DNA from 2 places in the Acetobacterium wieringae genome. Region 1 is predicted to be linked to the other one. Evidence: riboswitches for the same ligand, from Rfam matches in the RefSeq annotation. Region 1 holds a riboswitch; the other holds the start of a gene.
The links. A riboswitch is a leader RNA that binds a small molecule or an ion and turns the genes downstream of it on or off. The one in region 1 is predicted to bind cobalamin.
Positions count from the first base shown of each region.

Region 2: linked by a shared signal. The riboswitch ahead of nikA (nickel ABC transporter substrate-binding protein) and the one ahead of cobK (precorrin-6A reductase) in region 1 are both predicted to bind cobalamin.

Region 1 is NZ_CP097897.1:2,800,016-2,815,990, forward strand. Features, by position in the region: gene CHL1_RS13750 (energy-coupling factor ABC transporter permease) at 1-692, opposite strand, end outside; gene CHL1_RS13755 (energy-coupling factor ABC transporter ATP-binding protein) at 808-1,671, opposite strand; gene cbiQ (cobalt ECF transporter T component CbiQ) at 1,696-2,574, opposite strand; gene CHL1_RS13765 (IS110 family RNA-guided transposase) at 2,881-4,083, shown strand; gene cobK (precorrin-6A reductase) at 4,241-5,017, opposite strand; cobalamin riboswitch at 5,133-5,324, opposite strand; gene CHL1_RS13775 (4'-phosphopantetheinyl transferase family protein) at 5,399-6,010, opposite strand; gene CHL1_RS13780 (ferritin-like domain-containing protein) at 6,168-6,671, opposite strand; gene msrB (peptide-methionine (R)-S-oxide reductase MsrB) at 6,707-7,150, opposite strand; gene CHL1_RS13790 (thioredoxin domain-containing protein) at 7,208-9,268, opposite strand; gene CHL1_RS13795 (ABC transporter permease) at 9,334-11,022, opposite strand; gene CHL1_RS13800 (ABC transporter ATP-binding protein) at 11,030-11,743, opposite strand; gene CHL1_RS13805 (4Fe-4S binding protein) at 11,962-12,825, shown strand; gene CHL1_RS13810 (ABC-2 transporter permease) at 12,947-13,567, opposite strand; gene CHL1_RS13815 (ABC transporter ATP-binding protein) at 13,567-14,424, opposite strand; gene CHL1_RS13820 (GntR family transcriptional regulator) at 14,426-14,800, opposite strand; gene CHL1_RS13825 (M48 family metallopeptidase) at 14,913-15,593, opposite strand; partial or broken gene CHL1_RS18550 (SbcC/MukB-like Walker B domain-containing protein) at 15,620-15,975, opposite strand, start outside.
Region 2 is NZ_CP097897.1:16,660-32,634, reverse strand. Features, by position in the region: gene CHL1_RS00160 (bifunctional diguanylate cyclase/phosphodiesterase) at 1-2,441, shown strand, start outside; gene CHL1_RS00155 (thiamine phosphate synthase) at 2,509-3,093, opposite strand; gene thiH (2-iminoacetate synthase ThiH) at 3,170-4,324, opposite strand; gene CHL1_RS00145 (thiazole synthase) at 4,326-5,090, opposite strand; gene thiS (sulfur carrier protein ThiS) at 5,168-5,362, opposite strand; gene CHL1_RS00135 (hypothetical protein) at 5,516-5,800, opposite strand; gene CHL1_RS00130 (HAD-IIA family hydrolase) at 6,031-6,834, shown strand; gene CHL1_RS00125 (TMEM165/GDT1 family protein) at 6,929-7,675, opposite strand; gene CHL1_RS00120 (ABC transporter ATP-binding protein) at 7,941-8,705, opposite strand; gene CHL1_RS00115 (ABC transporter ATP-binding protein) at 8,698-9,531, opposite strand; gene opp1C (nickel/cobalt ABC transporter permease) at 9,611-10,420, opposite strand; gene opp1B (nickel/cobalt ABC transporter permease) at 10,422-11,348, opposite strand; gene nikA (nickel ABC transporter substrate-binding protein) at 11,389-12,984, opposite strand; gene CHL1_RS00095 (hypothetical protein) at 13,085-13,240, opposite strand; cobalamin riboswitch at 13,198-13,389, opposite strand; gene CHL1_RS00090 (metal-sensing transcriptional repressor) at 13,579-13,914, opposite strand; gene CHL1_RS00085 (ABC transporter ATP-binding protein) at 14,005-14,760, opposite strand; gene CHL1_RS00080 (ABC transporter ATP-binding protein) at 14,764-15,546, opposite strand; gene CHL1_RS00075 (ABC transporter substrate-binding protein) at 15,573-15,975, opposite strand, start outside.

The DNA of each region.
Region 1 (15,975 bases):
ATGACCACGGTCAGAATCCCTTCAATAATCGCCAACGGCAGCTGAGTTGGTGCAAATACTGCCAGAAATTTTACCATTGAGGCCGCAACTCCGCCGCTTTCAGAGGGATAGGCCAAGGCCAACTGGAAAGCGGTGATACAGTAAGTAAACAAATCCCCAATTGCCGCTGCCAGAAAAACCCCGACATGGCGATTGATCTTTATTTTTTTACAAAGAATGAAAATACCATAGGTTACAAATGGTCCGGCAATCGCCATTGAAAAGGTATTGGCTCCCAGCGTCGTCAAACCGCCATGGGCCAGTAAAATGGCCTGAAATAACAGAACAATGATGCCCAGAATGCTAACTGCTGCCGGTCCAAAGAGAATTGCTCCCAGCCCGGTTCCGGTCATATGGGAACAGCTGCCGGTAACAGATGGAATTTTTAACGATGACAACACAAATACATAGGCACCGGCCATGGCCAGCAGGGTGATGGTTTTAGGATTTTCCTTGAGGGTTTTCTTAATTGACAGATAACCGGCAATTAAAAAGGGAATGCAGATTCCCCCCCAGGCGATACTGAAACCAACGGGCAGATACCCTTCCATAATGTGCATGGCACTGGCCACCGGGGTAAATCCGAAAACCAGGGCAATGGCTGCTACCACGGCAACAAATCTTTTTTCTCTAATGTTTAAACGTGTGTTCATAGTTCCTCCTCTTGTTTTACTATATATTAAGGGTTTGCAAAAACCGTTGAGCGCTCATATTAATTTTTGCAAAACCTGCTTAATCTTTAATAATTGTATCCCTTATCGTTACTCGCTAAATCATCGGTACTGATGATTCAGGATAATACAAATTGTTTTCCAGCAAAATCTTCAGTTCCTTGGGGGTGGTGGGATAAGCATCAGTGTTCTTTACCATTTTTTTCTCCACCAGCATTTCATAGACATCCAACATCGTCGGCCGCTTCAGATTGGCCTGTTTAAGAATTTCCCGGTTTTTAAAAATCTCCAGCGGTGTCCCATCGGCGATGATTTTCCCCCGATCAAAAACAATCGCCCGCTCGGCCCAACGGTAGGCAAAATCGACATCATGAGTGGAGATCAGCATCGTCTTGCCTTCTTGCCCCAGCTTGACCAGCACATCTTCCAGCATTTGAGCATTGAGGGGATCCAGGGCTGCGGTCGGTTCATCAAAGATAATCACTTCGGATTTCATGGCAATAATATCGGCAATGGTGACCCGCTTTTTTTCGCCGCCACTCAAATAGTGGGGTGGACGATCCTTAAAATCGAGAATATTCATGTAAGTCAGGGCCTCATCGACCCGATGGATTACTTCTTCCCGGGGCAGTTTTAAATTCATCGGACCAAAGCCAACCTCAGCCATCACTGTGGAGGCAATGATCTGGTTATCGGCATCCTGAAAAACAATGCCAATGTTTTTTCGGAGTTCTTTTAAATTCTTTTTATTAATGACGGTACCCTGATAGCTGATTTCGCCATGATCGGCCTTCAGCACCCCATTGGCATTAAGAAAAAACGTCGATTTTCCGGAGCCGTTGGAGCCAATCACGGCAATCTTTTCGCCTTTGTAAATATCGACACTGACCCCTTTCAGGGCCGGGTTACCGGTTCCATAACTGTAATGAAGATTATTGACTTTAAGTATTGGCTCTCTCATCGATTGACCTTTCAAATTGAATCCTTATTTTGTAACATACCAAAGCAGCAGCAGAAAAAGCATAAACCCGACGGCGTAGATCACCTGACTGATCTGAAACGGTTTTTCATCCTCCAGAAAAACCAGGTCGCCTTCATAGCCTCTGGCTTCCATGGCGGTATAATAGGTATTGGCCTTTTTAAGGGAAAGTACCAGCATATTGCTGGCGACATTGCCAAAGGTTTGGCAGGAGGTCTTAAAATCGCAATAACCCTGCCGGGAATCGGCGGAATTGCGCATGTTGTTAAATACGTCCAACAATATAAAAATATAGCGGTAAATCAAATTCATCAGTTCAATGATCAGCTTGGGTACATGGGCTTTTCGCAGTACTCCGATAATTTCAGAAGTTGGTGTCGATAGGGTCATCATAATCATCGCACTGATCGCCCCAAACACTTTCATCATCAGAAACAACATTTCCTTAAGCTTGGCAATCGACGTATACAGGTAACCAAAGCCGAGATAGAGATTGAACTGGCCAATTGGCTGGCTTGAAAAATCAATGCCGATGGCAACGGTACTCAAAATGATAAAGGTAAGCGGAATCATCAGCACCGACAGATAAGCTCCCAGCGGTAAGCCGCCTTTGACAACTGTTAAATAAGCCATGCTGACAATCACCGCCAGCGAGACCAGCTGGTTATTAAGCACGATGCAAAGCAGCAGGGTCAACCCTGAAAAGGCCACTTTAAAGCTGGGGTTCCAGTCTCTGATTTTTGAGGCATAAGCATAATAATCAATGGCTGATCCTTCGCCGTGTTTGTGACCGATTTGATGATGATGCTTGTAATGATGATGGCTGTTATCGCTTTTTTCATTCGTTCGGACAAAACCAAGCCGTTTGGCTGAACTGTTTTCCATCTGCACCCATCCTTTCTACTACAATATATTTATGGTCATAGTACCTAACAACCAGTTAGGACATTATCCATCTTGTTGCTTAAGCTGTTAGAATGTAAGAGCAATAGGTATATCGTCTGCCTTTCTTGGACTTCGCGTCCGTAAAAAAGACTGATAACCGGCTCCTCATTCGCAGCGTTCGTTTTATGCAGGTTGAACTGCTGTCCTACAGTACGTTCGTGTCACACCACAGTAGATTGAATAGGCAATGAGTAAAACTGGTGTTTATCCATTGCAATAATTTTAAGGAGTGACAAATTTATGAACATGAACGCAGTAGGTATTGATGTTTCCAAGGGCAAAAGCATGATCGCTATTATCCGCCCGTATGGTGAGATTGTTTCTTTGCCTTTTGAGATTCGCCACACTTCCAAAGAAATCCGTTCTCTCATCAACCAGATCCAATCCATTGACGGCGAATCCCGCATCGTTATGGAGCATACGGGTCGTTATTATGAGCCACTGGCACGTGAGCTTTCTCAGGCAAATCTTTTTGTAAGTGCCATAAATCCTAAGCTTATTAAAGATTTCGGTGACAACTCTCTACGTAAAGTCAAATCTGATAAAGCAGATGCTATTAAAATAGCGCGTTATGCTCTTGACAGTTGGAATGATTTGAAACAGTATAATCTTATGGATGAAATACGTAATCAGTTAAAAACAATGAACCGTCAGTTTGGTTTTTACATGAAGCACAAAACGGCTATGAAAAATAATTTTATCGGCATACTTGATCAAACCTATCCAGGTGTCAATACTTACTTCAACAGCCCTGCTCGTGATGATGGCAGCCAGAAATGGGTTGATTTCGCTGCTGCATACTGGCATGTAGACTGTGTTCGTAAAATGTCTCTTCACGCTTTCACCGTCCATTATCAGAAATGGTGTAAGCGAAATAAGTACAACTTCAGTCAATTAAAAGCTGAAGAAATCTATGGAGCAGCAAAGGAACTTGTTCCTGTACTTCCTAAAGATCATTTGACCAAACTCATTGTGAAACAAGCTGTCGATCAATTAAACATTGCTTCCAAAACTGTAGAATCACTTCGTACTCTGATGAATGAAACCGCATCCAAACTTCCTGAATACTCAATCGTCATGGGAATGAAAGGTGTTGGATCATCTCTTGGCCCTCAGTTGATTGCTGAAATCGGCGATGTTACACGGTTTACACATAAGGGTGCTCTTACTGCCTTTGCAGGCGTTGATCCAGGTGTTAACCAGTCTGGAACCTATGAACAAAAAAGTGTCCATACTTCCAAACGAGGTTCTTCGTCTTTGCGTAAAACGCTATTTCAGGTCATGGATGCTCTTATCAAAACCAAGCCACAAGATGATGCTGTTTATCAGTTTCTCGACAAGAAACGTGCTCAGGGTAAACCTTACTATGTTTACATGACTGCAGGCGCTAATAAGTTTCTGCGTATCTACTATGGTAGAGTAAAAGAATACCTGCTGTCTCTTTCGTAACACTTACCACAGATTTCCTAATCTTCAGACCAACGATATTTGCTGGTCTTTTTGTCGTGCTTATTTCTTGAATATACTTTTTTTTACAAAGCTCTCAATTTCCTATTGACTTTTTATTTGCAGGCTTTTTTTGTATGATTGCTGTCTATTTCCAGCGCTACTTAACCGTATCAATACGATCGATACATTTAATCAACGCATCAACCGAACTGAATTTATTACTGCACTGCTCTTCAATGCGATCAACAAGAATGATCTTCATTCCCAGCTTTTTAGCGGCGTTGATCTTATCCACGACGCCACCCATGTTGCCGCTTTCTTTGGTCACCAACACCTCTGCCTGGCAGTATTTAAAGAGTTCCATGTTCAGGGCTTCGTTATAGGGCCCTTTGATGGCAATGATGTTTTTGGGGCTGAACCCCAGGCTTTCACATTTACTTAAAACCTTCCAGTCCGGCAGCACCCGCAGATAGACCCGCTTTGAATAGTCCGGAATTCTTTTGAAAATATCAATTCTATTACTGCCCAAAGTCAACAGAATGTTTCCTTGGCAGTTCATCAGAACATCACAGGCTTCCCCATAGCTCTTAACAACGGTAATATCCGGATCATCTTCGTATTTTACCCGCTCCCGTTCATAACGAATATAGGGCAGATTTTCAAATTTGCAGACATTGATGGCATTTCGGGTTATTTCTGACGAAAAGGGATTGGCCGCATCAACTAAACAGGTTGGTTTTAGGGTTCTAATCAAATGGGTAATGTGATCTTTATTGAGTTTTCCCTGATAAATATCCAGATTCTTAAATTCCTCCAACATCCCGGCACCCAGACGGGTCGTAACGGTTACGGCCGTGTCATGGTTATTTTCTAATAGTCTCGCAATTACAGTCTTGGCATCGGTTGTCCCGGCTATTACTAATACTTTTGACATCTTCCTCCATCACTCTCATTTATATTTTTGCACAAAAAAACCTCATTATCTCTAAACAAGACAATGAGGCCGCAAAAATGCGCACAAAAATAAACCTCCTCCATCTCTCGTAGAGTTTGAGATACACAAACAGGCAGGTCTTCTGGCTTGAGCGTCAACATTGCCTCCTGCCTTCCCATTTCTGGTGGCATTCCTGGAGAAACTCGTCTCTTACAGCGGCGGGACCGCGGGGGATTTTCACCCTCTTCCCTTTTCACCGGCTTATAATACATTGATTACAGCCGACACCTGTTTATTTATTTAATTCTTATATTTTTCTTAATTCAATAGTACTATATCAAATTTTTCCAGTTTTGTCACGTATTTTTTATCCCAGCGATTTTACGCTCTGAATCGTTCCGTTCTTAAACCCAGCTCGGCCAATGACATTCCGGCGATGGAAAACACATAGGCTTCATCAGGGTCAACCAATGTGATGGCTTCTGAATCGATGGACTCAATTGTTTTTAAATCATCCCTCAGACCGGCCCCTGTTTTTTTCATCAAACTTTCTTTTTTAGTCCAGATTTTCGTAAAAGCCAGGGCCTTGTTATCGCTTTTATTAATCAATTTTAATTCCTGCTCGTTACAGACATATTCAGCCAGCTGGCCATCATAGGCCGCCACGGTTTCAATATCGACCCCGACATCACTGGTATGAATGGCACAGATTACTCCATTTTTACAATGGCTGAGATTAAAGTGGATCTGGGGATAGTCGCTTAAATATGGCTTGCCCTTGGCCGAATAACAAAAGCGAAGCTTTTCCGAAATACCATATTCATTTTTTAACCCGTAATTCAGCAAAACATAGCCCAATACCGACAATTTCTGATCAAGCTTTTGCCGATACGCTGTTGCCTTTTGCTGCCGTTCGTCAGGAAGCAACATCAGACTGCGTTTAAAAAGTTCATCTGAAAATTCTTCCATTTGATCAAATAAATAAACTGCCATTTATACTCCTTCACTTTTAACTTTAATAGTAGCACTATCTTAACAATTTTTTTCGTTCTTGACTATTTTTTTCATAAGTAAAGGGCTAAACCATTCTTCAAATGAAGGTAGTCCAGCCCATTTATTTTTTAATACCGTTAATCTGAAATGATTTATTTTAGTATTCTTCCCGGACTCCAAATTCGGCGTCTTCCACCCATTCTTCCGGACGTTCGACCAGGGTAATCAGATTATCAAAGATTTTATAATGATTCTCTTCCTGCTTGACCAGGTAACCAAACAGTTTTTTAGTTTGTTCATCTGCTGATTCCTGATAAAATTTCTGATAGAGTTCGATGCTGTCCTTTTCCATTTGCAGAGCCATCCGATAGACATCCAGCTGATTGGGGATTTTTTCGAATTTGTTTTTAAAATCACCCCGGTCTTTAAAAACATTGTTGGTATCTACCAATGCTTCATTATCAGCTAAATCGTAACTTATTTTTGCCAGCTCATTTTTTAGCAATACGGCGTGACCATTTTCGTCCTCGGCCAATAATAAAAACACCGCATTTAACGGATTGTCCTGATTATTTTTTGCTTGTTCACGGTAATATGCTTCGCCGTCACGTTCCATCTTAATTGCAAATTCAATACTATTCATTTCTTCACCTCTCATCATTTATTAACCTCGTCCTTTGACGATCTTATACTAAACTACTCAAGCAAATTTAAATAAGCGCCATAACCCTGGGCTTCCATTTCCTCGGCTGGAATAAAACGCAGCGCCGCACTGTTAATGCAGTAGCGCAAGCCTCCGGTGGTGATCGGACCATCCTCAAAGACGTGACCCAGGTGGGCGTCACCAGTGACGCTACGAACCTCAGTCCGCTTCATCCGCAGGCTGGTGTCACTGAGTTCTTTGATCACATTGGGATCGATCGGTTTGGAAAAACTGGGCCAGCCACAGCCCGATTCAAATTTATCGCTGGATGAAAAAAGTGGTTCGCCAGTGGTGATATCCACATAAATTCCTTTGCGGTATTCATTGTAGTATTCATTCTGAAACGGTGGTTCGGTGGCATTTTTCTGAGTCACCGCATATTGATCCGGGGTCAAGGTCTTTAATAAGGTCTCCTGATCCTTCTTTTGATAGTTCATTATCGTTCCTGCCTTTCTCGTGATGCTTCTGTTCTACCCCATTTTTCTTGATCTTAATCAGTCTTTTATAATTTTAAGAAAGCTTTCAAGATCATTCACCGGTTGCTCGCAACGATAGTTTTTACAAATATAGGCAGTCGGTTCGCCATGAATCATCTGCTGATTAACGGCAAACTCATTGATCTTTTTGAGATCGGTTTCGCTTTTATTAAACAGTACCACCGAAAACGGCAGAAACTGCTGATTTAAGTGACGGTTCATTTCACGAATCGTCGCATCGGTCTCATAGCCAGCAAAAACCACCTCAGTAGTAGGCTGTTCATGGAATAATTTGGCACAGAGCATCATCGTACTGGCCATCGGTGCCTGATTGAGGTTTCCGGCAAAATAGCCAAATATCCCGTTGACAATATCGATGTATTTCTGCTCTCCGGTTATTTTGCCCAGCTTCAGCAGACAATAAGCAGCCAGGGCGTTTCCCGATGGCTTGGCATTGTCGTATACTTCCTTGGGCCGGGCAATCAGTTGCTCAGTATCATTGCCGTAGAGAAAAAAGCCAGCAGTGCCAAATTCATCGCCAAAGAGGTTGATCATATCCACCGCCCGGACAATCGCTTTTTCAAGATACTCGGTTTTAAAACTGGCCTGATACAATTCCAGATACCCCCAGATGACACTGGCATAATCATCCAGATAGCCGAGAATTTTGGACTCTCCCTTGCGGTACCGGGCGTAGAGCCGGCCACTCAGCCGGGCCATGTTGTTTTCAATAAAGGCCATGGCCTCTTCCGCCTGTCGGACATAGACGGTTTTGTTAAAGATCCGTCCCGCCATCGCCAGAGCGGCAATCATCAGCCCATTCCAGGAGGTTAGGATCTTATCATCTTTATGGGGATGCACCCGCTTTTCCCGCTGAGAAAAGAGATCGGCTGTCATCTCATCGAGCGCTTTTTCCAACTCGGGATTAGCTTCAATCAGATCGAGATCAGTATCGATCATATTAACAATGTTCTTGCCCTCAAAATTACCTTTTTTTGACATCGGATAAAACTTAAAAAAGACCTCGGCCCGCTTCTGGCCCAGTATTTTTTCCACCTTATCCATCGACCAGACATAAAATTTGCCTTCTTCCCCTTCCGAGTCGGCATCTTGCGCGCAATAGAAGGCCCCTTCCGGGGAACGCAGATCGCGGTTGACATAGGTAATGGTTTTTTCGGCAATTTTTTTGTAGAGTATGTTGCCAGTAGCCTGGTAGGTTTCAGCATAAACCATAATCAGCAGGGCATTGTCGTAGAGCATCTTTTCAAAGTGGGGAACCAGCCACTGTTCATCGGTTGAATAGCGGGAAAACCCAAAACCGATATGATCAAAGATCCCGCCTTTATACATTTGCTGCAGGGTTTTTTCCACCATTACCAGGGCATCGGGCTGCTTAAAGGCCTGATAGCAGCGCAACAGGTAAAAAAGATGATGGGGGGCGGGGAATTTGGGAGCCTTGCCAAAACCACCATAGCGGTCATCAAAGCTTTCATCAAAAAAATCATAGGCATCAAAAAAGATCGTTCGCTTTAGTTCCTCTTCCCCTTTTCGCACCTCCAGATTATTGAGCAGTCCGGTCATCCGATTGGCAGAATCAATAATGTCTTCATTATTTTTTCGCCACTGGCTTTCAATACCCAACAATACATCAATCAAGCCAGGGTTTCCAAGCCGAGAGTATTTGGGCAGATAGGTGGTGGCATAAAAAGGTTTGCGGTCAGCGGTCAGAAAAACATTAAGGGGCCAACCGCCCTGACCGGTACTGACCTGGGCAAAGGTCATATATATCTGATCAATGTCTGGCCGCTCTTCCCGATCGACCTTGATGCTGATAAAATATTTGTTCAGGATTTCGGCCACGGCTTCATCCTCAAAGGATTCTTTTTCCATCACATGACACCAGTGACAGGTGCTGTAGCCAATTGAAAGGAAAACCGGTTTGTCCTGTCGCTTGGCCAGATTAAAGGCCTCGTCCGACCAGGGATACCAGTTTACCGGATTATAGGCATGCTGTAATAAATAAGGACTCATTTCATGAACAAGTCGGTTTGCTTTCTTCTTTACGTCGTCAAGAGCCATTGTGTCAACTCCTTTTTATAGTTTTCGTTACTTGCTATTATGCCCCTTAACCATTAACCTGGGCTTTAATTACCTTCAAAATTCAAAAATTCCGCTTCCAGGCGACGGCTGATCACCTGGTAAAAAACCACACTGAGAATTGCGCTGATCAGGGCAAATACTCCGTAACCCAAAATTGGATTGACAAAATACCCCAGCAAACCACTGATCCCAATTAACAGCCCGGTATAGGCCATCCCCACAAAAAGCGTGATCACCACATTCATATTGTTTTTAATGGCCTTTTGGGGGTTATCCCAATTGAGCAGCGGTCGGTTCATGTCCATAAATAATCCAAACAACAAAATCGGCAGTGACCCCAGTATCCCCAGAACGATGGTTATCACAAGGGTGGACAAGGGTAAGGGGAAAATGAATTGCACCGCAATGATGGTAAAGACGATCCCCAGGCTTTGAATAAACATCGCCACCCCGGTTCGCCCCACAATCTGATCTCTGGCAGTCACCGGAATCATCCGGGTCAGCCAGGAGGCTTTTCCTTCCCGGGAAAAGGTCGAGGCGGTAGTGGCTGAGGTACCTCCAAAAAAGATAAAAAAGGCAATCAGTAAAAAGTTGATCAAAATCGGCATGGCTCTGAAAAATTCCTGCATCCCCTGTAAATCTTCCGGGGGAATTTCAATAAATGAAACACTGAGGAGAATGCAAAGCGGCGCAATAATCACCACGCTGACATTATTAAAAAAGTATACCGGGGTCCGCAACAATAGCCGCAAATCCATGGTAAATATTGCCATCGCTCCGTGACTCTTTTTCCCCAGCACTTTGCTGCGCTGGGCCCCGCTTAATGGTTTACCCTTTTTGATTATTTTGCCGCTGACAATGCTCTTAAGATAAACCCGATTGCCGACTGTAACCATCAGAGCACAGGATAACAGCGTGATTCCCAGCAGTGTTGCAACCCAGCCCAACGACATCAGGGTGATTTTATTAAGCGCCCAGGCCATTAAAAAACTAGTCGGCATCAGGTAGCCGATGCTGTTCAATAAGCCTTCATTATTGGTCAGAATCGTATTCATCAACAGCTGAAAATCCGCCTCATCACCGCTTCCCAATTGGCTGGTAAACCAGATCTGAACCGTGAAAATGACGGCAATCCCGATAAAGACAAAAACAATCTGCAGCATATCCTTGCGTACTTTGAGGGAAGCCGATTGCATAATCAGCATGATCACGGCGGTCATTAATGAGAGCGGCAGCACCGGGACAGTTAAAAAAACCAAAAACGACAGCAGCCCATAAAGCAGCCCCATGCCCTGACCGACACCATAAATAATCAAAATCGGAATAAAAATAAAGGCCGCAAAAATATATTCAAACACCAGAATGCTTAAGAATTTTGCAATGATCAGTTTTCGTTGACTGATTGGCAGCGGGATCAGTTCTTCAATGTTATCAGAGAAATAGAATTCTGAAAGAATGTACATGACCCCAAAAACAAGGATCAGCACCGTTGCCATAATATAACCAATGCTTAAAAAAACCGAGGTCTGATTAATCAGTGTCAGTCCAAAATAGGTGGCCGACATGAGTGAAACATACATAAAAAAGGCCGGGATCAACGCTACTGGCACAATAATCAGGGTAAATAACTGTTTGTAAAATTCTTTTTTATTAAACTTCTGATTGTAGAAGAACAACGAAAATCCCAATGATTCGTTGATAAATAATTTGGTTAACGAGATAATTTCTTTCATTATTCGGTCAACTCCAAAAAATATTCTCAAGTGACTCCTGACTCCCGGCTTTTTCACGAATTTCAGCCATGGTGCCCACCTCAATGAGCTTGCCCTTCTTAATAATGGCAATCCGGTCACAAATTTTTTCGGCCACATCCAATACATGGGTGGAAAAGAAAACCGATCGGCCCCGGTCGCAATGTTCCCGCATGATTTTTTTAAGCTCAAAGGATGCTTTGGGATCCAAACCGACCATTGGTTCGTCCAGAATAAAAACCTGCGGATCATGAATCAGTGCTCCCACCAGGGCCAGCTTCTGCTTCATCCCATGGGAAAAGGATCCAATCGGATCATTGACAGCATTTTTGATTTCAAAAATATCCAGATATCGTTCAATCCGTTCCTGTCGGTCAGAAGCGGGCACCTGATAAACGTCGGCCATGAATTTTAGATACTCAATGCCCTTAATCTTTTCAAACAGCTCTGGACTATCGGGTACATAGCTGAACTGTTTTTTTGCTCCCAAAATGTCCGTCTGATTATCGATGCCGTTGATCCTTATCTTCCCGCTGTTGGGTGCCAGCAAACTGACAATCATTTTGATGGTAGTGGTTTTTCCCGCTCCATTGGGCCCGACAAATCCGAAAATTTCTCCAGGATGTACTTCAAAGCTGACATCATCGACAGCTTTTTCGTTTTTATTGCCATAGGTTTTTGAGATATGTTCAAGTATCAGCATAGTCGCTCCTTTTTTCTTGGTGATTCTGTTTATTTTAACACAACTCTAGCCGTTTGCGACGATAAAATTTAATATTGTTTTTAGAAATAAGGCATACAATAGAGACAATACATATCAGCATTCAAAACGGATAACTGGTCGGCGGCGAAAAATTTTTTTCATTTGCGACCACTTATTTTTTTGAATTGCCTCACACCTTTAGGAAAGCAGGTAATTGCGTGATCACAAAAAACGAAATTGCAGAATTGAAAGCCCAGGGGATCTTAGCCCAGCAACAGGAAGGATATTTTTCGATTCGGGTTTTAAGCCGGGCCGGAAATTTGACCTCAGCTGAATTAAAGACCCTGGCCGAAATTGCCGAAACATACGGCCGGGGCTATCTGGGCGAAACCACTCGCTTAGCCATTGAAATTCCCTGGATCTCTTATGAAAACCTGGATGCCGTTAAATCTGCCCTCACTGCCGGTGGACTGGTTTTCGGCGGCACCGGAAAAAAAGTCCGGCCCCTGGTAGCCTGTAAGGGCACGGTTTGTCAGCATGGCCTTTATGACACCCAGAAACTGTGCGGCATCTGCCATGACCAATTTTTTGGCCGGGATCTTCATGCTAAAACAAAAATCACCTTTGTGGGCTGCCCCAACAATTGTGCCAAGGCCAACACCAATGATATCGGCCTGGTAGGACAGGCTTACATCCAGTTTGATTGGGATGCCTGCCTGAACTGCGGTAAATGCACCAAAGTCTGTCGAACCCAGTCGCTGACAATGCTCAATCAAAAACTACTTTGGAATGAACGCCAGTGCGTTAATTGTGGAAAATGCGCCCAGGCCTGCACCACTGGTGCCATCACCGAGGAGGTTCGCGGCATTGCCGTCTATCTGGGTGGCCGAATGGGTCGGGGGTACCGGTTTGGTGACCGTTTAACCGACCTTTATGCAGCCGAAGAGATTCCCAATCTGATTGATAAAATTCTGGAAACCTATCTGGAGCTCGGTAAAGACGGGGAACGGATTTGTGGCGTACTCGACCGAATCGGGATCAGTGCCTTCGAAGATGCCTTGCAGGAACGGCTGGAAGACTAATTACCGAACGTTTACAAAATGATACCGAACATACAAAAGGGCTGATTTCTCAGCCCCCTTTTTGTTTTCAATACGCACCTTAAATCAATTCGTTAAGTGGTGTCTTTCAAAATGGTTCTTTCTAAAACTCTTTTTTTGTATAAATCTTAAGTGAGATCAGATAAGAAAGGATCACACCAGCGACAGAAAGGCCGATTAACAAGAATAAATAAATCCACGGATTTCCGGTGGTTGGCAGGGGGACATTGAACTGTTCCAGCAATAGAATCAGGGCCGTTGGAATCAGGGCACAGAGAAAGAGCATCAATCGAGCTTTTTCAGTGCCAAATTTATAAATCAAGGGAATAATCACCGAACCAAAGATTAAGGCCACCAGATAGATTACCCCAACAATAGCCAGGATTTCCAGATCAAAGCTTTTGCCCATGATAATGTTGCCAACTATTCCAACAGTCAGTGACAAAACCGCCCCCAGGGTGTTTAAGATGACCATCACCAGATATTTACTGAGCACCATTTCGGCTCGGGTCAACGGCATGGTTAACGCATAGGCGTCCCACTTGGCCAGATCATCATAGCTAATCGTGGTCACTACCATCATCGCAAACATCAATATAATCATCCCAAAGATAAAACCATTTCCTTGAGGCAAGAAAACAACGGCGAAAAAGACCATCATCACACCCAACATTTTAAATGTGCTTTTTAAGTTAAGCAGATCTTTTAAGATCAGTCCCTTCATTATTGTTGCCCCCTTACATAAAATAACATAATTTCTTCAATGGTTACCCCATCCACAACCGCCTCCGGATATTTTTTACGGATAGCCGCCTTATCTGTCACCAGCACCTCAAAACTGAACTGATTCTTGCGATAACGGATAAACTCACTGCCCTCGAGTTTGCGGAAGTCTGCTTCGCCGCATTTCAAAATCCCCATTTGGGAAAGCAGGGTCTCTTTTTCTTCGTCAAGCAGAATTTCGCCCTGGTGAATAAAGACAATATAGTCCGCAATCTTATCAAGATCACTGGTAATATGTGACGATATCAAAATGGCATGTTTTTCATCCTGGATAAATTCCATAAAAACATCAAGAATTTCCTCCCGGACAATCGGATCCAGTCCGCTGGTGGCTTCGTCCAGAATCAGCAACTCCGCTTCGTGGGACAACGCCACGGCAATCTGCAGCTTCATTTTCATCCCCCGGGAAAATTCTTTGATGATTTTATTATCTGGCAGCTTGAATTCTTTCAGATAGTGCTGAAACATTTGCTGATTCCAGTTTTTATAGATACTCTTCATCATTTTTGAAATATCACCGGTCTTTAAATTGTCGTGAAAGTTGCACCCGTCCATCACAACCCCGACAGACTCTTTGATTTTTTTCTCATCGGTTAAGCTATCCATGCCCAGTAGCTCGATGGTTCCCTCATCGCGACTAACCAGATTCAGGATCGCTTTAATGGTCGTGGTTTTACCAGCGCCATTCTCACCGATAAAGCCGACAATACTGCCTCTGGGCACTTTAAAACTGACATCTTTGAGTTGAAAATCCTGATAGTTTTTGTTTAAATTTCTAATTTCAATGGCATTCGTCATGTTATTCTCCCTTATACAATAGTTCTAACAATTCACTGAGTTCGGCCCAGGAAATATCGCTGCTTCTGGCAATATCCACCGCTTTCTGCAAAAACTCCTCGGCCAGCCGCAGTTGCTCTTCCCGGATAAATGATAAATTCTGGTTGGCCACAAAACTGCCTTTACCGGTGACGGTTTCAATAAAGCCATCCCGTTCCAGATCCGAGTAGGCCCGCTTGGTGGTAATCACACTGATTCGTAGCTCCTTGGCCAGAAAGCGCATACTTGGCAAGGTGTCCCCGGGACTCAGTTCACCGCTGATAATCATCTTCTTGATTTGCTGGGCAATCTGTTCATAAATCGGTTTGTCACTGGAATTGCTAATGACAATATTCAACTTACCACCTCATTTCGCTTGTCTTAGTGTATATATACTATATATACACTATAAACTCTTTTCCCTTACCTGTCAAGTTTTTAATCAAAAAAAATAAGCGAGATGATCTCGCTTATTCCCAGCACTGAACGCTTAGTTTTTTCTGGAGGAGTTTCAGCTTTTCCCGTTCCGATTTGTAATTGGGGAGTACCTGCTCAACGATTCGCCAGAAGTTGGGGGAATGATTCATTTCAATCAGATGGGCCAGCTCGTGGACGACCACATAGCGAATGGTGGCCTCTTCGGCCATCACCAGATACCAGGAAAAATTGAGATTACCGGCTCTGGAGCAGGAACCCCAACGAGTGCGGGCACCGTTTATTTTGACAGCCTTGGGCTCTAATCCCATATGTTTGGCCAGATCTTTTACCATATCGCCGAGCACCTTTTTTGCCAGCGTTCGGTAGACACCCACCAGACTGGTTCTTAATTCCTCGGCCGACATCTGGGCATAAGCATAAAAGTGCTGGCCATCAAAACCGAAAGCTGGTTTTTCGACTGGCTCCAGAGGAAATTCGTGGCCCAGGAATAGGAGCTTGGCCCCAAACCGCAATGCAAAATTCTCCCGCTCTGTCACCTGTTGGGCCACCGCCCCGTGGTGGGTGTCAATCCAATGTTGGTGCTGGGCTACAAAATCCGCTACGACCTTCTGCGGGGTTCCATTGGGAACCCGCACCTCAATTTCAGCGTTCTTAGTGATATAGAGTCCCATCGTTTTTCGTTTTGAATACTTGATTGTATAATCCCTTGTCATTGTTGTCCTTTTATATTTTAATCCATTTATTTTTCAATTCGCACCTTGCTGCCACCAACTCCGGCTTCGCCGGGGGTAATCAGCAATTTAACCGGCATCCGGTTCTTGATCGATTCCACATGGCTGATGATCCCCACCTTCAGGCGATCGTTATGCAGCATTTCGATGGAATTCATCACCACCTCCAGGGCATCTTCATGTAGCGAACCAAAACCCTCATCGAGAAAGAAAAATTCCAGCGGGGCCCGTCCTTTTAACTGGATTTCGGCGGACAGCGCCAGCGCCAATGCTAATGAGGCCAGAAAGGTTTCCCCACCGGACAGGGTTGAGGCGTCCCGAGGCACTGGCCGCCATTTTTGTAGTCCCGGATAATGAATTTCCC
Region 2 (15,975 bases), 930 kb from region 1:
AATTTGATCCCAAACCAGACTATGATCTGAATAAACGACTCTGGTACATGGAAACCTTACAATCCCGGGGTGTGACCGTCACCAGTCCCTATATTGACATTGTTACCGAAAAAATGGTGGTCTCCATTACGACCCCGATCCTGAAAAACAACAATGTGATCGGCGCCATGGGCATTGACCTGCAGGTGACTGATATTTCCAAATTGATGAGCACCTACAAAGTCGGCAAAAACGGCTATACCCTATTAATCAATAAAGACGGCAGTATTTTTTATCATCCTGATGATCCTGAAGTTTTTGCTGCGGGAGGGGTTAATCCCTTCGCCTATCTTGACCTTTATATGAGCCAAATCACCTCCGGTGATAGTGGTGTCATTGAATACCAAATGGGAAATAACGCCAAATACATCGCCTATGTGCCCACCCAGTCATCCAACTGGATTGTGGTCACGGTCATCCCCCGGTCGGAAGTTTTGGCCCCGCTGAATCAGTTTATTTTTAGTCTGTTCTTTATTTCCCTGGTACTGCTGTTTATGATTGCGCTGTTTATCCGGCGGATGACCCGGCTTATTTCCGAACCGATTATAACCATTTCCGGTGCCGTTGAAACCTTCAGCCAGGGTGATCAGGAAATTAATCTGCCGAGCACCCTTTATGACCGGGAAGATGAGCTTGGTATTTTATCCCGGGGGCTCAAAATGATGAGCCATCGGATCATCCAATACATCGAAGAAGTTCAAACCAACAATCAGGCGTTGAACCAGGAAATTGACAAACGCCAGGCTGTTCAATCCCAGCTGGAAATGATTCTGGAGCTTTTATCCGGTACCGATGAAGGTATTTTTATTTTAAACGCAGAATTCTTCTGTATCTATCAAAATACCGCCTTTTCCCGAATGATTGGGATTCCGGAAACTGAAATCCCGGCGCTGAACCTTTCTGAAAAGGGCATCCTGATCAATCAACCCCTGATTGACAGCCTCGAGATGAATCCGGTCTGGTCCGGCGAAATTGAATATGCTCAAAATTCCTCCGAAACGCTGTTTCTGTTTTTGCGGATCAGTAAGGTGAAAAACGACGATACCGATTATTATATCGGCAACATCACCAATCTCACGGCCCATAAGCAAATCGAAAAAGATATTTATTATCTGAAGTATTTTGACTATCTGACCAAACTCAACAATAAGGTCTTTCTGGATGAATCGGGAATGGAATTAATCAGTGGAGACGGCAGCGCTGCCGGTAACCATGCCCTGATTTTGATCAATATCGATGATTTCCGAATTATCAATGAGGCCAAAGGTTTTGATTTTGGCAACAAGGTATTGATTGCCCTGGCCAGTCGCCTAAAGACCCTGGTCAGCGATCAGGATGTGCTGGCCCGTTTGGGTAATGACGAGTTTGGTATACTGAAAGCGTATGTTTCTTCCAACGAAGATTTATATGAATACATCATGGATTTAAGCAAGGAACTGGAAAAACAGATTTCCATCCATGATGAAGAACTGATTGTTGATGTCAGTATCGGAATCAGTCTCTACCCCAACGATGCCAACCACTATGGCAAGCTTTTAAAGACTGCCGCTTCTGCCCTCAATAATGTCAAAGCCAACAAGGGACGGCGCTTTGAGTTCTATGATAAGGACATCAACAGCCTCTCGATTCAAAAATACGAAATGCAAAACAAGCTGCGCAATGCCCTAAGCAATCAGGAATTTGTTCTTTACTACCAGCCCCAGGTGGATATGGCCACCAATCAGATTCTCGGCCTGGAGGCTTTAATTCGTTGGAACAGCAGCAATGGGATGGTTCCTCCGGGGAGCTTTATTCCCATAGCCGAAGAATCGAATCTGATTACCCCTCTGGGCGAATGGGTGCTGGAAATTGCCTGTGAGTTTGGGAAAAAGCTTCAATCGCTGGGTTATCAAATACCGATTGCGGTTAATCTTTCGATGCTTCAGTTTAAGGCCCCCTATATCGGGGAACTGATTCAATCCATTTTAACCCGCACCCAGTTACCACCAGAGCTGCTGGAACTGGAAATCACCGAGGGGATTCTGATGGATAATGAAGACGAATGCGAAGCCATCCTGAGCGAATTTCACCGGATGGGGATCCAGGTTTCCATCGATGATTTTGGCACCGGCTACTCTTCTTTGAGTTATCTCAAGAAATTTGCCGTGGATAAGATCAAAATCGACCGTTCCTTTATTAAAGGGATTCCCCATTATGACAATGGCACCATTGCCAAAGTTATCATTGAACTGGCCTCAAATTTTAATCTCCAGGTCATTGCCGAAGGAGTGGAAACCCCCGAACAGATTGACTTTTTACTGAAAAATAATTGTCATATTGCCCAGGGCTTTTACTATGCCAAACCGCTTGATGAGGATCGACTACTGACTTTTATGGAAAAAACAAAAAGGGACATGGCATAGCCTTATCCCTTTATTTATTTATCTCCGATCCGCTTCAATTGTTGTTGTGCTATAAAAGAACCACTCATTAAACGATAAATCGTTGCGCCAGGGTTTCAGGATGATCGGTAGTCATCGCTTCGCTCATGATGCAAACGCCTTTAGCGCCAGCCATCATCGCAATTTTATAGTTGGCCTGACTGATCCCGCCTATGGCAAAAACCGGGATTGAGACGGAACTGCAGATCTCTTTAAGAAAAATCAGTCCCCGGGCTGGCAGACCTTTTTTGCAATCAGTGGGAAAAATATGACCGGCGATTAAATAATTGGCCCCCCAGGCTTCGGCTTCCCGGGCCTGTTCCACTGAGTGAATCGAGACCCCGACCTGCTTAAAGTTCCGGATCGCTTCGCAGGTTCTCCGAATGTCATGAATTGACACCTGTACCGCTTCCACCTTCAGTTCCTCGGCAATCTCAAGATTATGATTGATAATCAGTTTAATCAGGTGCCGATCACAGATTTCCTTTACTTTGATGGCCAGTTCCCTATAGTCTGCCTCGCTGAGTTCTTTTTCCCGCAGCATGATGGCATGGGGCTGCCCCTTGGCGATTTCTTCAATGCGACCGAGAAAATCATCCTGGCACAGTTTCTGGTTCGTTATACAAATCAGCATACTTGGCTCCTTTATTTTTCTTGTCTATAGTCTATCATATCCCGACTAAAAAACACCACCCATTTTAGTGAAGGTATTATACCCGGATATAGTCGCAATAAACCGGCTGAAGGCCCCGGTTTAAAATCATCTGATGGACCTCGGGAACGCTGCGGGGATCAGATATCTCAAATTGTTCATCGCCTTTTTCTTCCTGCTCATGTCCACCAACCCCAACACTGACACCGGCCGAAATTTTTGTTGCCACCATCCCGATGACATGGTCCCGAAAGCCCGGCCGTTCCCGGGTGGAAATGGTGATCCCGGCAAAAGGCATCAGCAACCGGTAGGCCAGCATCACCTGCAGCAGCTGTTTCTCATGGACGTCGTTAGGGTTGTTATCGGCTTTGTTAATAAAGGGGCGAAGCCGGGGCGTGGAAAAGCTGATTTCGGCATGGGGGTATTTCTGCAAAATAAAATAGGCGTGGAGTCCGGTGGCAAAGGCATCCTTCCGGAAGTTACCCAACCCCAACAGAGCCCCAAAAGAAACGCCCCGCATCCCCCCCAGCAAGGCCCGCTCCTGAGCCTCAAAGCGATAGGGAAAAACCCGCTTGGGCCCACTTAAATGAACCTGTTCATATCTGCTCAAATCATAGGTTTCCTGATAAACCGAAACAAAATCGGCTCCGCAGTTATGCAGATACGCATATTCATTGGTATTCAGCGGATAGATTTCTATCCCCACAGTGGCAAAATATTCTGCTGCCAGCTTAACCCCTTCGCCGATATATTCCACTCCCGAATGATGCCGGGATTCGCCGGTTAAGATCAAGATCTCTTTTAATCCGGTTTTGGCGATGGCTTTCAGTTCCGTCTCCATTTCCGCCAGACTAAGCTTACCCCGGCGGATTTTATTTTTACAATTAAATCCACAGTATACACAATTATTTTCACAATAATTGGCAATGTAAAGCGGGGTAAACAGACCGATGCTGTTACCAAAGTGTTTGTTTGTTTCGATCATCGCTTTTTTTGCCATTTCTTCTAAATATGGCGTCGCTGCCGGTGATAATAAGGCTCCATAATCGCTTATGGATAATCGTTCTTTTTTTAGGGCTTCTTCCACATCACTGTCGGTAATTTTCTGATCATCATACTTATCCACATTTTTTAAGACTTTATCCCGAATATCGGAGTCTATTTTCTCCATCTCAGGTTGATAGACCATTGGATCAGTGCGTTTTTTTATCATTCTAATCCTCCAAAAATCCGGTTAAGGGGCTGGACGCTTCGCCATGGGTTAAGACCCGGCCGAGACCGGCCAGATAGGCATTACGGCCCGACGCAATCGCCTGACCAAAAGCTTTGGCCATCAGCGGAATGTTTTTAGCTGTGGCCACTGCGGTATTGCACATCACCGCTGCCACGCCCATTTCCATCGCCTCACAGGCCTGGGACGGCCGCCCGATCCCCGCATCGACAATAATCGGAACTGGGATTTCACTAACTAGAATCTCAATAAAGTCCCGGGTACAAAGGCCCTTGTTGCTGCCAATCGGGGATGCCAGGGGCATCACTGCCGCTGCCCCGGCACTGACTAAATCCCGGGCCACATTTAAGTCCGGATACATATAGGGCATCACCACAAAGCCGTCCTTGGCCAGAATCTCGGTGGCCTTGATGGTTTCATAATTATCGGGAAACAGATATTTGGAATCCCTGATCACTTCCACCTTGATAAAATTCCCACAATTGATTTCCCGGGCCAGCCGGGCGATTTTGACCGCTTCCTCAGCCGTTCTGGCACCGGAGGTATTGGGCAGCAGGGTAATGTTTTTGGGGATATAATCCAGAATATTTTCTTCCCCACCGTGATTCGCCCGCCGTAGGGCCAGCGTGACGATTTCTGCCCCGCCGTTTTCAACCACCGCCTTGACAATTTCCAGTGAAAACTTTCCTGATCCCAGGATAAACCGGGAATTAAACGTGTGTCCGCCAATTACTAATTGATCTGTCATCTTTTCTCCTTTTGTTTTTTATTTCTTGTTTTTTAAGCCCTGTTCGTTCATGGTGATCTTTAGTCGGCTACTTACCATCACCCACCGCCAACGAAACGTACCACTTCCAGGGTATCCGTTTCACAAAGCAGCACCGCATCATAGCTCGATTTCGGAACGATTTCACCATTTCTGGCGACAGCCAGAGTAGCCACATCAAATCCATTGATTTCTAAAAACTGTAACAGACTCTGATTGTTAACCAGGGTCATTTCTTTTCCATTGACACGCATCTCACTTCCTCCTTTGCTGTTTCAGACGCAAAAAAAGCACAAAATGCGATTACACCCTTTCGGTGGTGTACCCCATTTTGTGCTTTATTTATTCTGTTTTGATTTTATTACATCAGCCCACTAAAGTCAAGATCTGCTTTTAACCGTTTTTGTCTAACGACGGGTATAGGCGTTGTAGGCCGCCATTTTACTCTTATCTTCTTCAATTTCCTGAATTTCTTTTTTTAAAGCTTCCAGCCGAACTGTTAATTCCGCTACTTCTGCTTCGTCAACCGGACGATTGGTCACTTCTTTCTTAATTCCCAGGGCTAACAGCTGATCGTCTTTTTCCTCATACTCTTTACGGAGCAGTTCCAGGTTTGACTCACAAGAGATCAACTGTTTTTTAATCATTCGCATCACCCGCATATCATCATAATTATTTAAGATTGTCTCCATTTTTTATCCCCTCGCCTTCCTGGCATCGTATTTTTCTTTTATTGCAGTTTATCACAGCTGATCGTGCAAATACCTATGCGAAGACGAAAAAATTTTGCCATGCTTATTTTTAATGATCTTTTTACATATATTTTCAGTTTTTTACATAAAATTGCCAAATTTTTAAGACGAACCCGGTTTTGTTGGGGTATAATATTGTAAATAAGTGAAAATTAATCGGAGGTAATAAAATGAATGAAGAGTTATTAGCATTAATTAAAGATAAAAAAGGCTTTATTTGCGATATGGATGGTGTCATCTACCATGGTAACAGACTGTTGCCGGGAGTCAAGGAGTTTGTCAACTGGCTTTATGCTGAAGATAAGAACTTCCTCTTTTTAACAAATTCCAGCGAACGTTCACCCATTGAACTAAAAGAAAAACTGGCTCGACTGGGTCTGGAAATTGATGAAAGCCATTTTTATACCAGTGCTCTGGCCACTGCCAAATTCTTAAAAGATCAGTCCCCCGGCTGTTCGGCCTATGTCATTGGTGAACCGGGTCTGGTTAATGCCCTTTACGACGTCGAAATTACCATGAATGATGTCGATCCGGACTATGTCGTTTTCGGCGAAACCCGCTCTTATAATTACGAATCCGTGATGCGGGCAGTCAAATTGATTCAGAAAGGTGCCAAACTGATCGCCACCAATCCGGACTTAACTGGCCCCACCGAAGAAGGCATTGTACCAGCCTGTCGGGCCTTGGTGGCACCGATTGAACTGGCCACCGGTAAAGAAGCCTACTACGTCGGTAAACCCAATCCACTGATGATGCGTACCGGTATCAAACGGCTGGGCGTTCACAGTGATGATGCCCTGATTATCGGTGACCGGATGGATACCGATATTATTGCTGGTATTGAATCGGGTTTGACGACCTTCCTGGTCCTTAGTGGCGTGTCAACCCGGGACACGGTTAAGCAATTCCCCTACCGTCCCAACTATATTCTCACCGGTATTGATGAGATTGTCGCCGGTCTGGGACTTCAATAAAAATAATTGTGTTGGCTTTAGCCCCGGGTATTTGCGCTTATGTCATTCAACAATAATAAAAAGCAGGTAAGACCGCTACAGTCTTACCTGCTTTTTATTTGTCGTCTGATCGTTTTTTTGTCTGATCCACTGGACATGACGGATACGTATCCGAATGCCCTGCTTCCTTTTCCTTTTTAATCAGATAATAGGATGCCCCGGCTGTTAGAATAAGCAAGGCCAACATCAACAGCAGCACGGTTGTCATCGCCAACTGCAACTGCTGGGTGGCCACCTGATAGGTACCAATAAAACCAAACAACATAAAAGCTCCGGCGGATACCAGTTTGACCGTCCGCTCGGGTATTTTTTTACAGAGTACCACCCCGATGATAATCCCGATGGCATCGGCAATCAGCATTCCGGTGGTGGTTCCGATCAACACGCCAAGAGCATTTTCGGGAAATTTGGTGGCCAGGGCAATGGTTGCCAGCTGAGTTTTATCGCCCATTTCGGCGATAAAGAAAGCCACCGCCACGGTAATCACCGGACCAAAGCGGGTGGTCCGGTTCTCTTCGCCATCCAGTTTATCCCCCCGAATCGTCCAGAGTCCAAAAAAGATAAAGGACAATGACGCAATCCCCTGAATCCAGATCTGGGCACCATCAAAGCGGGTGATATAGTTTCCCACGGCTACCGCCAGGGCGTGGTTAAAGACGGTGGCAATAAAGACTCCGAGCATCACCTTCCCGGCCTGATACTTGGTAGCAAAGGCCATCGCCAACAACTGGGTTTTATCTCCCATTTCAGCCAGCACCACGGCTCCTACCGCTACTAAAAAAGCAATAAATCCTGTGTACATTTGTATTCCTTCCTGTTTTGTAATTTGAAAGCATCCCAAAATAAAAAGACTCCTAGCATAACCCACCACAAAATGGACTATGCTAAAAGTCTCGTTACCGGAATCGGCTACAAAGCCAGGCGACCATCGTCACCAGTATGTTGACTTTGTATAACAACTACTCCCTTTTAACAGTGTTATTTTACAACAATATCCCTGCTTTTGTCAATATATAAACCGGAACGCCTTTTTAATGCTATTTTTTACGCAGGCGTTCCGGTTTTATCTAAACCTCAAACGGAATAACCGATGCCAGCAAAGCTCTGGCATAGTGATTGTTGACCCGGGCCAATTCCCCACTTTCTACTTCTTCGACAATTTGCCCCTGATACAAAAAAGCAATCTTATCACAAAGATGGGCCACCGCCTGCAGATCGTGGGCCACAAAGAGATAGGTGATGTTCATCTCTACCCGCAGTTGATGAAGCAGCTTTAAAATCTGGGCCTGAACCGATACATCCAGTGAACTGATGGCTTCATCCAGCACAATAAAGCGGGGTTTCGTGGCAATGGCTCGGGCAATACAGACCCGTTGCAGCTGCCCACCGCTGAGTTCATGGGGGTAACGGTTTTTGACCTCTGGCTCCAGCCCTACCCTCACCAGCAGTTGCTCAATGTGCCAATCCAAATCTTTTTCTGCACCACTGGCACAAAGCGGTTCAGCAATAGTTTCTGTTACGGTGTAGCGGGGATTGACCGAAGCGGTATAATCCTGGAATACCACCGACATTTTTCCCTTATTATTTTTAAGCCACTGTCTGACTGGCAGCCCTTCAAATAAAATACTGCCTTTCTCCGGCTTTTCCAGCCCCATCACCAGCCGGGCCAGGGTGCTTTTGCCACTGCCGCTTTCACCAATCAGGCCAACACAGGAGCCAGCAGTGATGCTTAAATTAACACCATTGAGGATTTTATTCCGGGCTCCCTTAAAATTTGTTCCTACCTGCAGATAGCTTTTTTCCAAATCCTTTATTTCCAGCAGATTAGCCATGGTGGTCTCCTTTTTTCATCGCCCGCTGAAAAGCGTGTGTCAATTCCAGTCGGGTATCAATCAGATATCGGGTGTAAGCATGCCGGGGATTTTTAAAAATGTCAACAGCGTCGCCATATTCCACCGCTACCCCATCTTTCATCACCAGTAGTTGATCGGAAAGATGCTTAACCACCCCCAGATCATGGGAAATAAAAATCAGGGCGGTGCCAATTTTCTGGCGGATGATTAAAAACTCCTCCACAACCTGTCCCTGATTAATCGAATCCAGGGCGGTGGTCGGCTCATCGGCAATAATCAACTCCGGCTCCATTGCCAGGGCGGTGGCAATCATGCAACGCTGCAGCATCCCGCCGGATAATTGGTGGGAATACTTTTTTATTACCTGATCCGGTTCCCGAATATTCATCACCGCCAGGGCCTCTTTCGCCAGGTTCATACTCTGCTTTTTTGTTAGCCCCTTATTCTCGACAAAGGTTTCGGCCATCTGATCGCCGATTCTGGTGATCGGATCAAAGGCCGACATGGCATCCTGGAGAATCATGGCAATCTGTTTTCCGCGGATTTCCCGCAGGGTATCTTCGTTTTGTCTGAGCAAATCAATGGCTTCACCGGACGTTTTAAAAACGGCCTTTCCCTGGTGTTTTAACCAGGGGTTGGTGATTCCCAACAGGGCCCGGGTGATCATCGATTTACCACTGCCACTTTCCCCGACAATTCCCAGACAAGAGTTTTTGGCCACTGAAAAACTGATATCATGAATGATTTCATCCTGATCCCGCGAATCAGTTACCCGCAAATTATTCACCTCAAGAATTACACTCATTCGATCACCGCCTTTTTGCGCCCAAACATCGCCCCAAACAATGATCGCCTGGTTTTAAAGACCTTGTCGATCTTGGGATTCATCGCTTCCTGAATACTGTCACCCAAAAATTAAAGGCTGCCACCACCATAAAAATCGCCACGCCCGGCGCCAGCATCTGGCCAGGATTGGTGGTCATCACATTTTTGGCTTCGTTGAGCATCATCCCCCACTCGGCGGTGGGCGGCTGCACCCCCAGTCCCAGAAAGGACAGGGCTGATATATTGAGAATTGTTCCTGCGGTATCCAGTGTCGCCAGCACCGCAATCTCCCCCAGCGCTCCAACCAACAGATGTTTTCTGATGATGTGTCCGGTTGAACAGCCGGATACCTTGGCAAATCGGATATAGTTACTATCCATAAACTGAATGATGATTGCCCGGATCATCCGCACATACCAGGCCCATTTGGCAATCACCGTGGCCAGAACAATATTGGCGATTCCGGTTCCGAGGATTCCCACAATGGCCAGAATCAGCACCTCACTGGGAAAAGACAGCATGATATCACAAATCCGCATTATCACATCATCAAGCCGGCCCCGGAAATAACCGGCAAGCACCCCCAGCACCGTGCCGATTAAAATCGTTACCGCCATGGTCATGAGCGAGACCAGAATGGTGACCCGGCCACCATATAAAATCCGGGAAAAGACGTCCCGACCCAGTTGATCGGTTCCAAACCAATGAGCCAGCGACGGCCCCTGAAATTTATTGATAATGTTCTGGGCAGTCGGATCATAGGGCGCAACCAGGGGTGCCAGAACAGCTAGCAGAATCACCGTCCCCAGAAAAAAGCTGACAGACATTGCCAGGCTATCTTTACGGAAACGTTTAAAAAAACCGACCATCTCAGGCCTCCCTTCTGCGGGGATCAATCCAGACCGATCCCATATCGACCAGTAAATTACAAAAAACAAACAACACCGCCATAATCAGGACATAGGCTTGAATCATCGGAAAGTCCCGATTAAAAATAGCGGTCACACAAAGCCTACCGATACCCGGCCAGGCAAAAATATTTTCAATCACCACGGTTCCAGCAATCAACTTCGGAATTGACATCCCCAAAGCGGTTAGCGAAGTTTGCAGTGAGTTTTTAAAAACATGCCGGGTGATGGTCTTCTCTGATAGACCCCGAACCCGGCCATACAGCACATAATTTTCCCGCTTGTTCTGAATCATAGTGTTGCGGATCAGCCGGACATAGGTGGAAATATACCCCAGCGCCAGGGTTACTGCCGGTAAAATGACAGCACCGGGAGCCGTCATCCCGCTGGTTGGCAACCACTTGAGCTTAACGGCAAATAGCCACATCAGGAGTATCCCGGCCCAAAAACCGGGGATAGCGGTTCCCACAAAGACAATCCCCCGTAAGGCCTTATCTCTAAGGCTATCTTCCTTTACCGCACATAAAACCCCAACCCCCACTGAAACAACCACAATGATCAATAAGGATACCCCAGCCAGATAGAGCGTTGGCGGCAGAGCCTTGGCAATTTCCTGTGCTACCGGTTTATTATTGACATAACTGTGACCAAAATCACCCTGTAGGGCATTGCCCAGCCAGGTAGCGTAGCGGGTTAAGAAGGGATCATCGAGACCGAGTTGCTCCCGCATCTGGGCGACATTTTCAGCCGTTGGGGTGATCTCATTGACCCGGATTGCCACCTCAGCGGGATCACTGGGGCTTAAATTAATCAGTATAAAGGCAAAAAAGGAGATTCCGATCAAAATCGGAATCATCCACAGGAGCCTTTTGACGAAGTATTGCTTCATGGTCTTACTCCCTTTTGTTTTCGATAATCAAAATTGGTGATTAATTGGAAAAGTACATTTTTTCGAAGGGGATTTCATATTGCGAATCGTTAAAGCTTACCCCTTCAAGTCCCTTGATTCCCACTGCCTTGGTTTTTGAATAGGAAATCGGGACATAGACATACTGATCATTAATATAGGTCAGTACCTCTTTATACATGTCGGCCCGCTTGCTGTCGTCTGATTCGATCATAATCTTCGTGATGGTTTCATCCAGCCACTGCTTTTTTTCCAGACCAACCTGAGCCTGATAATCTCCATGAGCGGGAATTCGCCATGATGAAACATAGGATTGGGGATCATAAGGGGTTCCCCAGGATAGCGAATACTGCAGATCAAAATCCCCGGTTTTCTGACGATCCAGGAAGGCCTGTTTTTCTTCCCCAAGAATATTCATCTTGATGCCTACGGCTGCCAGATCGGCCTGAATGGAGGTGGCAATGGTACCTTCCTGGGCGTTCTTGGAATTATAGGAAAGGGTAATCTCACATTTCTGACCATCCTTTTCCCGAACCCCATCACTTCCTGGTTTCCAACCGGCTTCATCGAGCAGCTGTTGGGCTTTTTCCTGATTATAGGCGATGGTTTTAAAATCGATATCACAGTAGGGAACATCTTTAGACAGTAGCGTATCGGCCTGATCCTCCGAGTTATTTAAAATTCCCTGAATGATGTTTTCCTTGTTTACGGCATATTCAATGGCTTCTCGAACTTTAATATCTTTGGTAATCGGTGAATTACTATTGATAAGAATCGCTCGTGAAGCGACCGGCTCACTTATATAGGTTTTGTAGGCTCCTTCATCTTCCAACTTCTTATAGGAATCTAGATCAACCTGATCACCATCGGCTCCGAAAAGTAAATCGACCTCGCCGTTTTGCAAAGCTAACAGGATCGTCTGGGAATCTGGCATGACCTTCCAGTTAATGGTTTTAATTTTAGTTTTGTCACCCCAATAAGTTTCATTCTGCGTAAAGGTGGCATACTGATTGTCGACATGCTCCGATAAGACCCAGGGGCCGGTCCCGATATAGCCGCTAACCCCTTCTTTGGTGGTGCCATTGACAAAACAGTTGGGCGAAATAAAGCGGAAGGGTCGTGTCAGTCCCAACTCCACCAGGGTTGGATAGTAGGGATGCTTTAAGACCAGTTTGAAGGTGTGGTCATCGACCACCACATTTTCTTTAATCTCATTAACCATGTCCAGCCAGGAATGGCGTTCCGCATTACCAAGAATGGCATCCATGTTCAGCTTGACTGCGGCAGCATTAAACGGCGCACCATCGGTAAAGGTGACCCCTTTTCTTAAATGAAAGGTGTATTCCAGTCCATCTGCTGAAATTTCCCAGCTTTCAGCCAGAGCTGGCTTCACTTCTCCGCCTTCATTCTTGGTCAGGCCTTCAAACACCATGTTCTGGGCTGACATTTCACCCGAGTACAAATGCGGGTTGATATCCCGAATATCCTTGGTGCAGGCATAATTTAACGCTTCTTTAGTCGACACATCACTTTTAGCGGACGCTCCTGAGCAACCGGCAAACATTCCGGCACACAACACGGCAGTCATTACCACCGCTAAACCCTTTTTTAATTTCATTTTCTTTTTCTCCTCAAAAAATACTTATTTATTTGATTTGCTCGGCTTTTACCATTGCACATTCTGGTAAAGAAACCCCGCTCTATCACAATGTAAGACTTCACTGTGGCAATATTGATGCTTTTTTCCATAAAAAAACCTCACCATCTCCAAAAAGATAGCGAGGTCGCAAAAAGCCTGCAAAAAAAAACACCTCCTCTATCGCACGTAGAGTCTGAGTAATTAAAGCAGGCAGGTCTTCTGGCTCAAGCGTCAACATTACCTCCTGCCTTCCCATTTCTGGTGGCATTCCTGGAGGAACTCTTCTTTTACAGCGGCGGGACCGCGGGGGACTTTCACCCCTCTTCCCTTTTCACCGGCCTGTAACCCTTCGTTACTGCCGGCACCTGTTTTATTAATATTTAATTCGTTGTCGGTGTTTTAAAAAACACTAAAAAACAGAAACAATGCCACAATCAGGTGTCTTTCATTGTTTCTGTTTGCCATTTTAACATGCTTAAACCACCTATGCAAGTCTCTTTTGTGGAAATGATATTCTGTTTTGGAATATCGTTCCATGCCAGTCGCGTTTTACCCGGTTTTTAGCCACAGCCATTATTTCATAAAGCGGTCAATTGCTTTTCTGAGTTCTTCCAAAGCCTTTTCGTCGTTATTTTCCACCGCATCAACGATACAATGCTCAATATGATCCTGTAAAATTATTTTACCGACGTTATTAATGGCTGACTTCACCGCCGACAACTGGATCAGCACCTCGGTACAGTCTCTTCCCGATTCGACCATTTTTTTCACCGATTCAAGATGACCCGCAGCCCGGGAAAGGCGATTCAACACGGATTTGGTTTGGGTATGTTCATGATGATGATGGTGATCTCCGCCGTGGCTACTATCATGTCCGGCATCATTCCATTCTTCCTGATGTTTATGCATCTCCGTTCACCTCATTTTCTATATCTGTTTAACCCATTATAACAGATATAGAAAAAGGACACCACCCAAGGGGAGATGCCCTTTCATATTTTACAGAATCGAATCGATCAGTTTTTTTGTATAGGCTTCCCGGGGATTGGCAATCACCTCATCCGGGGTACCGGCTTCCACCACCCGCCCCTGATGCATTACCAGCACCCGGTCGCAGCATTGCTGCACCAGGGCCAGATCATGACAGATCATCAGTTGCGACATCCCCTGATCTTTTCGCAATTGTGTTAGGAGTGCCATAATCTGAGACTGGACGGTTACATCCAGGGCGCTGGTCGCTTCATCACAGATGAGCAGTTGGGGTTGCCGGGCAAGTGCCCGGGCAATTGAGGCCCGCTGACACTCGCCACCGCTGACCTCACTGGGATAACGGCTAACAAATTCCGGGCCAAGGCCGCAGATTTCCAGATAGTCAATGGCTTTATTTTTAGCCTCCCGACGCCCCATACCCTGATTGATCAGCCCTTCCATGACACTTTCCCCCAGCCGAATCCGGGGATTAAAGGAATCCACCGGCATCTGAAAGACCATCTGAACCAGATGGTAAAGCCGTTTCAGTTCTTTTCCCTTAGGGTTTTTAAGTGTTTTGCCATCCAGAACAATCTCACCGCCATCCAACGATTCCAGTCCGGTGATCAGCTTGGCAACCGTGCTTTTACCGCTGCCGCTTTCGCCCACCAGGGCCAGACATTCGCCTTTTTCGACATGGAAGCTAATCTCATCAACCGCACAAATGGTGGTTTTTCCTTTGGTATAGGTTTTTTTTAAATTGCTGACTGCTAAAATCCTGTTCATGTCTCACCTTTTTATCCGGGGCATGGCCGCAATCAGCTGGCGGGTGTAATCCTGCTGGGGATGATCAATCACCTCCCGGGCTTTGCCATATTCAACCAGCTTACCCTTGCACATCACCGCCACGGTATCGGCCATAAATGACACCACCCCAATATTATGGGTCACCACCACAATTCCGGTTCCAAATGCTTCCCGCATCGCCATCAGTTCCCGGACCACCTGGGCCTGGACGGTGACGTCCAGCGCCGAGGTCGGCTCATCGGCAAAGAGCAGCTCCGGTTCCAGCAGCATTGCCATGACAATCCCGACCCGTTGATTCATCCCGCCGGATAATTCAAAGGGATAGCTCTTTAAAATCCGCTCAGTGTCATATAAATGAATCTTCTTAAACAGAGCTGTGGCTTTTTCCCGAACCAGCCGGCGGTCACTGACGCCATGCTGGGCCATGGTTTCATAAAGCTGCTCGCCAATGGTCCGGATTGGACACAGGGCACTGCCACAATTTTGAAAAATCATCCCCATTTCTGGTCCCCGCAGCATCCGCAATGCTTCATCATCAAGATCAAGAACCGGCTTCCCCTTATATACGATCTCGCCCCGATTGACCAATCCATCCGGGCCCAGAAGACCCATGGCCGCCTTGATCAGGGTGCTTTTGCCGCTGCCGGACTCGCCGACAATCCCGAGGATCTCGCCTGCTTGCATTTTTAAGTTAAACCCCCAAACCGTCGGCTCGCCGTCATAGGATATTTCAACGTTTTGAAATTCCAGTAATGGTTGTTGCATAAACCCTCTCTTCTGATCGGGACGACTTATTCGTTAATGTCCAGATCGGCTGTGATTTCATAATAGTCTGATGGGTGAGCGGTAAAGCCGGTTACCCCCTTTTTCATCACAAAAGACATTTTTAAATGAGAGGCGTAGATATAAGCATTGTCATCAAGAACTTGCTGGGCAATTGAAACCGCCAGCGTTGCCCGTTTTTCGGTGTCAAATTCGCTTCGCAGCTGGGCAACCAGGGCTTCCACCTTGTCGCTATGGTAATGTCCCCGGTTGTAGTCAGAATTATCAACCACATGGGTGGTGAAATAATACTGGGGATCTCCGGTGGGCGCAGTTACAAAGGCGTTGGCAAAAACATCATAATCGCCGGCTTTCAGGAAATCCTTGTAGGAATCGGTGGCGTTGACCTGTACATCAATCCCGGCTTGTTTA